Regions from separate parts of the Sulfobacillus thermotolerans genome, predicted to be linked through region 2. Evidence: predicted binding sites of a transcription regulator. Region 2 holds the regulator's gene; the other holds the start of a gene.
The links. The regulator HrcA, encoded in region 2, represses chaperone genes, less so after heat shock. The targets are predictions, from matches to a motif close to TGTTAGCACTCNNNNNNNNNGAGTGCTAACA.

Region 1 (3,415 bases), 1.5 Mb from region 2:
CCTTCTTAATGGCGTCAACAATGACGGAACCTTCCAAACCGGCGTTGTGAGCAATCTGACGCACGGGTTCTTCTAACGCACGGCGAACAATGTTGACTCCAATGCGCTCGTCACCCGATGCCTCAATGGCGTCTACTGCGGGAATGGCGCGCAACAAGGTGGTGCCACCGCCAGCTACAATACCTTCCTCAACAGCGGCCCGGGTTGCGGACAGCGCGTCTTCGATACGCAGTTTCTTTTCTTTTAGTTCTACTTCGGTGGCTGCTCCCACTTGAATGACCGCTACTCCACCAGACAATTTGGCCAAGCGCTCTTGCAACTTCTCACGGTCATAATCAGAGGTCGTGTCTTCAATTTGCTTGCGAATCACTGCGACCCGCTTCTTAATGTCTTCCGCAGAGCCATGACCTTCGACAATCGTGGTCTCTTCTTTAGCAATCTTGATTTGACGTGCCTGACCGAGCATCTCTGGCGTCACATTTTCCAATTTCAACCCGATGTCCTCAGAAATGACCTGACCTCCGGTCAAGATGGCAATGTCTTCGAGCATCGCCTTGCGGCGGTCACCAAATCCCGGAGCTTTCACGGCAACGGCCGTCAATGTTCCACGCAGCTTGTTGACGACCAACGTCGCAAGCGCTTCCCCTTCAACGTCCTCGGCAATAATAACCAAGGGCTTGCCACGCTGAACGATCTTCTCTAACACAGGCAGCAAGTCTTGAATAGCAGAAATCTTGCGGTCAGTAATCAAAATGTACGGATCGGACAAGACGGCTTCCATTTTCTCCGTGTCTGTGACCATTGATCATGGCTGACCTAACACGGTTGTCAACACCCCGCTCTAAAGCGCGACGGGCTTCCTCTTCATAAATGATTTGCTTCGCCATTAACTGTTACCCTCCTAAGCGTTTATGGTGCATGTGGTTAGGCGTGAACCATTGCCGGCACGATTACTGCCAGAACATCTTGTTCCCGCAGCAACCAGTAATCATGATTGTTCACTCTAACTTTCTTTGCTGCTTCCAAGTCGAACAGCACGACATCTTCGGGTCCGACCTCCAAAGGTGCCCGGGTACCATCATTCAAGAGTCGGCCAGGGCCAACCGCTCGAACACGTCCCCGCTGCGGATTCTCCTTCGCGGTGTCGGGCAACACAATCCCCGAAGGCAGTGAATCGTCGTCTGTCATTTCCACTACCAAGTGGTCTGCCAGAGGACGAAGCTCCACAGATGTTCCCTCCTCAGTAATAGCTAACTATGTTTTTTGTTAGCACTCACGCTCAGCGAGTGCTAACGTACCCATAGAGCAGTTTACTCAAAAGGCCGAAACACGTCAAATAATTCTCTTCCCGGCAGAAACCGGAAATATGGCCCTTTACGGCCACCAATCTCGTAAAATCTTTTTAGTTCTACCCTAAACATCATTTTTCATGAGTGGTTTGCCCATGAATGAGGTGCATCGCATGGTCTAAAACAGGAAAAATGACTGGCAAGAGTTCCTCAATCGCACGAGGAGAGCCGGGAAGATTGATGATGAGCGTCATCTTGGCCTGGCCCGCTATCCCTCGAGACAGCATGCCCATGGGGGTGTGGCGCATCGACTCTTGTCGCAGGGCCTCCGCGATACCCGAAATATCGCGGTCGATGACTCGTCTTGTAGCCTCGGGCGTCACGTCCCTGGGCCCTAACCCGGTGCCCCCTGTGGTCAGAATCAGATCAATGCCTTGGTCTATCCACTTCTGCATCTGCTGAGCTAACAGCTCTTCTTCATCGGGCAGAATCTTGCGTTCGACAACTTTGCCAACTTGTTCCAAATGGGTCGCCAAAATTGCCCCCGATTCGTCTGCGCGCTTCCCCGTAGCGCCTTGATCACTACTGGTGAGAATCGCTATGGTCCACATGAGAAGCTCCTTCCCGAAGAAAATGCCCGGAACGGCCTCCGGCCTTTTCCAACAAGACAATGTGCCCAATCTCCAGGGTTCGGTCCATCCCTTTAAGCATGTCATAAAGCGTGAGAAGGCTCGCTGATACCGCGGTTAGCGCTTCCATTTCCACGCCCGTCGGAGCCGTTGTTTCCACCACCGCTTCCACCCGAAAAGCTTCTGATTCAATTTCAATCTGGACGTCTATATGAGTTAATGGCAAAGGATGACACAATGGAATGATGTCACTGGTCTTTTTGGCCGCCATAATTCCCGCCACGCGGGAGACGGCCAAAACGTCACCCTTAGGGATCTGGCCGTTCTTAACCGCTTGGCAAATATCCGGGCGCGCCGATAAATACCCAACGGCACGCGCTAGGCGCCGGGTTGCCGGCTTCTCGCCCACTTCCACCATATGTACTTCTCCACGTTCATTAAGATGGTTTGGTTGGGTACCCACGTATGACCCTCCTACAAATGCATCGCAATCGCCGCAAACGCCTGGGCACCTGTTCGCAATGCGCGCTCATCGGGATTAAACGCTGCCGAATGAATTCCTGTGACGAAATCCGGGCCCACGACGCCAACATGCACGTTTGTGGCGGGCACTCTTTGTGCGACATAGGCAAAATCCTCCGCACCCATCGATGGCCGTGGCAGTAAAACGACAGCAGCCTCTCCCAATTCCTGTGTCAAGACCTGCTGCACCAAACCCGTAAAGGCGGGATCAGCCACCAGCGGAGGATATCCTCGGTGCATAGAAATGACAGCTTCCGCGCGGTATGCTTGCGCGATTTGATGGACCAAATTGTCAAAGCGCTCAAGAGTCCCGTCGAGATTATTGGGTGACAAAATACGAATCGTACCCGTCATCTCTACCGTATCTGCAATCACATTTTCCCGGTAACCCCCACAAATTGTGCCAAACGTCACCACTAAAGGCTCGGTGGGATCTTCTTCGCGGCTCACTAATGTCTGACACGCTTGCACAATCGCCGTTGCCGCGATAATGGCATCCACCGTTTTATCCGGATGAGCCCCGTGCCCGCCCCGGCCTTTAACCGTTATCGAAAAATCATTCGGTGAGGCCATGGCGGGACCGCTGAACAGGCCAACAACTCCTGCGGCAAGATCGCTATCCACGTGCACCATTACGGCCCGACTCACCGGAGGATTGTCTAAAATGCCCGCTTCGATCATCGGCAAAGCGCCTCCCGGTCCTTCTTCTCCTGGTTGGAACATTAAAATAACCGGGTGGCTTAATTGCGCCTCGTGATGTTTTAAGTAATATGCGGCGCCCAATAGCATGGCCGTATGCATGTCATGACCACATGCATGCATGCGGCCAGAGATTTCTGAGCTAAAAGGCAGGCCGGTGGCCTCTAAAATCGGCAAAGCGTCCATGTCCGCGCGCAATAACATGGCAGGACCTTGTGCATGGGGGGCAATCACGCCCACCACCCCCGTGCCAATTAAGCGGTGATGCGAAATCTG
Region 2 (3,415 bases):
GCATCGCGATAAGGCATATCATCGGGGACGGGCTTTAGTGGAAAAATTACGGGATTTGATTCCCCGGCAGCTTTTTGAAGTGCCGTTGCAGGCGTCTATTGGTGGGCGCGTCATTGCTCGCGAAACGGTCCGTGCGATGCGCAAGGATGTCTTGGCTAAATGCTACGGTGGGGATATTAGCCGGAAGCGCAAACTGTTGGAAAAACAAAAAGAGGGTAAAAAGCGGATGAAATCGGTGGGAAGTGTCGATATTCCCCAAGAAGCCTTTATGGCCATCTTGCGGGTGGAAGACAAGTGACGGATCCGGCCATCAACCACTGGGGCCTTTATGTGCATATTCCTTTCTGTCAATCCCGTTGCACGTATTGTGATTTTAACACCGTTACAGGGATGGGCGAACAAGATCATGCCGTATATATGAAGGCCTTGATGCGAGAGTGGGAACGCATCCAAGACGTTCCAAGTGGCCCCTTAGTCTCGATTTTCTTTGGTGGAGGCACGCCGTCTTTAGTGAGTCCTGACCACATTGGAGAGCTGTTGCACGAGGTGTTGACAAGCCCTCTTACGGTATCCTCTGACCTCGAGGTTACCATGGAGGCTAATCCTGGAACGGTGGACAAAAAGCGTCTTGAGGCCTACCGGAACGCGGGCGTGAATCGACTATCCTTAGGAGTTCAGGCGTTGCAGGATCATCATTTGAAGCGCTTGAATCGCATTCACTCGGCAAAGGATGCTCGCGATGCGGTATCTGCGGCCCGTGCCGCGGGCTTTTCCAATATCAGTCTGGACTTGATTTATGGATTGCCCCAACAGACCATGGCGGAGTGGCACGAGACTTTGGACGCCGCATGCCAATTGGAACCGGATCACATTTCCATGTACCAGCTTCAAATTGAGGAAGGGACGCCCTTGGCGACGCAACTAAAAAAGGGACAGGTGACGTTACCACTGTCCGACACGACAGCCGACATGGCCGATTATGGTCGCGATTTTATGGAACGGGCCGGGCTTGAACGCTATGAAATTTCCAATTATGCCCGAAATGGCCGGTGGTCGCGTCATAACCGGCTCTATTGGACCATGAACCCCTACTTGGCGTTGGGGGCAGGGGCGCACGGATACTGGCACGGACGGCGTTGGTGGAACGTGCGCGGGGTTAGGCGCTATATCGAAGCATCTTTAGCCGGCGAGTCTGTTGAAGCAGGAGCGGAGCCGTTAGCACGGCCCGAAGAGATGCGAGAATACGTCTGGTTAGGGTTGCGGGAGTGCCAAGGATTTTCGCGATCGCGCTTTGTGCGCCGTTTTGGCGTCGTGCCGGAAGCACTCTTTGGGCGTACACTGGGGCGGCTTCTTCAGCAAGGCCTCATCGAGCGTGATGGAGACCGGATTCGGTTGTCAGCGCGGGGATTTGACGTGGCCAACTACGTATTTCGAGAATTTGTCGAGGAGACGGCAAGTGCTTGACAGTGATTGTAGACGCACGCTATTTTAGCTAGTAGGATACGTTAGCACTCGTGTGGTTAGAGTGCTAATTCGGGTGGGAGGTGACAACATGGATGCGAGAAAACGCAGCATTTTGCAGGTGCTGACCGAGGACTATATTCTCTCAGCAGAACCTGTGGGCTCGAGGACACTGGCACGCAAATATAATCTGGGAATTAGTCCTGCGACGATTCGTAATGAAATGGCGGATTTGGAGGACTGGGGCTTTCTTGAACAGCCGCATACGTCAGCGGGACGTGTGCCGTCTGATAAAGGATATCGTTTTTATGTGGATGAGTTGATGGCGCGGCCTGCGATTGGCCACGATTTGCTAGAACGCATTCGGGCAACCTATCAATCGCGCATTCGCGAATTGGAATGGTTTGTGCATCAGACGGCGCGGCTTGTCAGTGATATTACAGGCTATCCTTCGATTGTGCTGGCACCATCTTGGGAACTCGGCATTTTTTCAGCGCTGCGTTTTGTCCGTCTGGGCCCGGACCAGGCGCTCCTTATCATGCGTACGGAAGATGGGTTGACGCAAAACCGTACGGTCTCCATTCCATCTGAACTCAGTTTAGCACAATTAAATGAACTGGCCCTGGAATTTTCCCGAGAATTTTCGGGCATGGCGATACGGGACTTGCAGAATTATATTCTAGACCCGTTGTCGACGAGCCTTAAGCAACATTGGTCTTTGTGGAAGTCGGCTTTAGGTTGGCTAGCCCGCGATGGTAGCGACGAGGAACGCATGACCCTGGCGGGCCCCTTAAACATCTTAAATTACCCGGAATTTAATGACATCGAGAAGGTTCGTCGGGTTCTGGGATTTTTAGAGCAAGATAAGGCTGTCGAGCAAATGGCCCAAACTCATCCCATGACGGGCGGGGTAACCGTGCTGATCGGCACGGAGACATCGGTTGCAGACATCCAAGACTGCAGTGTTGTGACGGCCACCTACCAAATGGGAGAACGAATCGTCGGGCAGGTGATGGTGGTCGGGCCGCGGCGTATGCAGTATGCTTATGTGATGACCGTGTTAGAGGTCGTATCGGACGAATTGTCCCAAGCCTTGCGGTGGGCGTGACAGCGAAAAGCGCGTATGAGGCGACATCGGTTGGGTGTAGCATAAGGTAGAATGTGAGAAGGAGAGGATTATCGATGGCTGACGAACGTGAGATATCCCAGGAAGAGCCGGAAACCGTGGAATCTCAGGAGATGGAGCAAGAGACTGCGGATTCTCAAGAGCCTCAGGAGGATGCAACGAATTGGCAGCAAGTGGCCCAAGATCGCTACGATCAATTAGTGCGGCTTCAGGCCGATTTTGATAATTTTCGGCGGCGGATGGATCGAGAGCGAGAGGAACTAAGGGGATTTGTCACGGGTGCAATTTTGAAAGATTTTCTACCCGTTTACGATAACTTAGAGCGGGCACTCAAGTATATGCCGGAAGAAGGCGAAGCAAAAGCTTGGCGAGCAGGGTTAGAAATGACCCTAAAGGGATTTAATGAAGTGTTCACTCGGTTTGGTGTCACCCCCATTGAAACCGTTGGGTTGCCTTTTGATCCCCGGGTTCATGAGGCGGTCCAGCAGGTGGACAGTGCCGAGCCTGAGGGAACAATCGTTGAAGAGTTGCTCAAAGGGTTCCAATGGCGGGAGCAGGTCCTCCGGGCTAGTTTGGTTAAAGTGTCGACAGGGCAAGGCGCTTCGGTCAGCACAGAAGAAGAAGCATTACCGGAGTAACGGGATAGCGATGTCAGGGACTGGCATTACGAGGAGGGATATCAAGTAATGGCGAAACGTGACCCCGAGAAGCGCGCCCGTTACGATCAGTTCGGTGCGGATGGGCCGCAAGCGGGGAATCCGTTTGGGGGCCAAGACTTCGGCTTTGGTGGCTTTGGAGACATTTTTGATATATTTTTTGGGCAGGGTG

Region 1: the regulator HrcA is predicted to act here: its motif matches at 1,265-1,295, upstream of ORD20_RS03890 (co-chaperone GroES).

The regions. Positions count from the first base shown of each region.
Region 1 is NZ_CP133983.1:771,835-775,249, reverse strand. It holds partial or broken gene groEL (chaperonin GroEL) at 1-802, opposite strand, end outside; gene ORD20_RS03890 (co-chaperone GroES) at 925-1,227, opposite strand; gene ORD20_RS03885 (MogA/MoaB family molybdenum cofactor biosynthesis protein) at 1,421-1,900, opposite strand; gene moaC (cyclic pyranopterin monophosphate synthase MoaC) at 1,872-2,381, opposite strand; gene ORD20_RS03875 (M20 metallopeptidase family protein) at 2,393-3,379, opposite strand; gene ORD20_RS03870 (transposase) at 3,282-3,415, opposite strand, start outside.
Region 2 is NZ_CP133983.1:2,283,283-2,286,697, forward strand. It holds gene lepA (translation elongation factor 4) at 1-298, shown strand, start outside; gene hemW (radical SAM family heme chaperone HemW) at 295-1,464, shown strand; gene hrcA (heat-inducible transcriptional repressor HrcA) at 1,553-2,569, shown strand; gene grpE (nucleotide exchange factor GrpE) at 2,644-3,225, shown strand; gene ORD20_RS11830 (DnaJ C-terminal domain-containing protein) at 3,274-3,415, shown strand, end outside.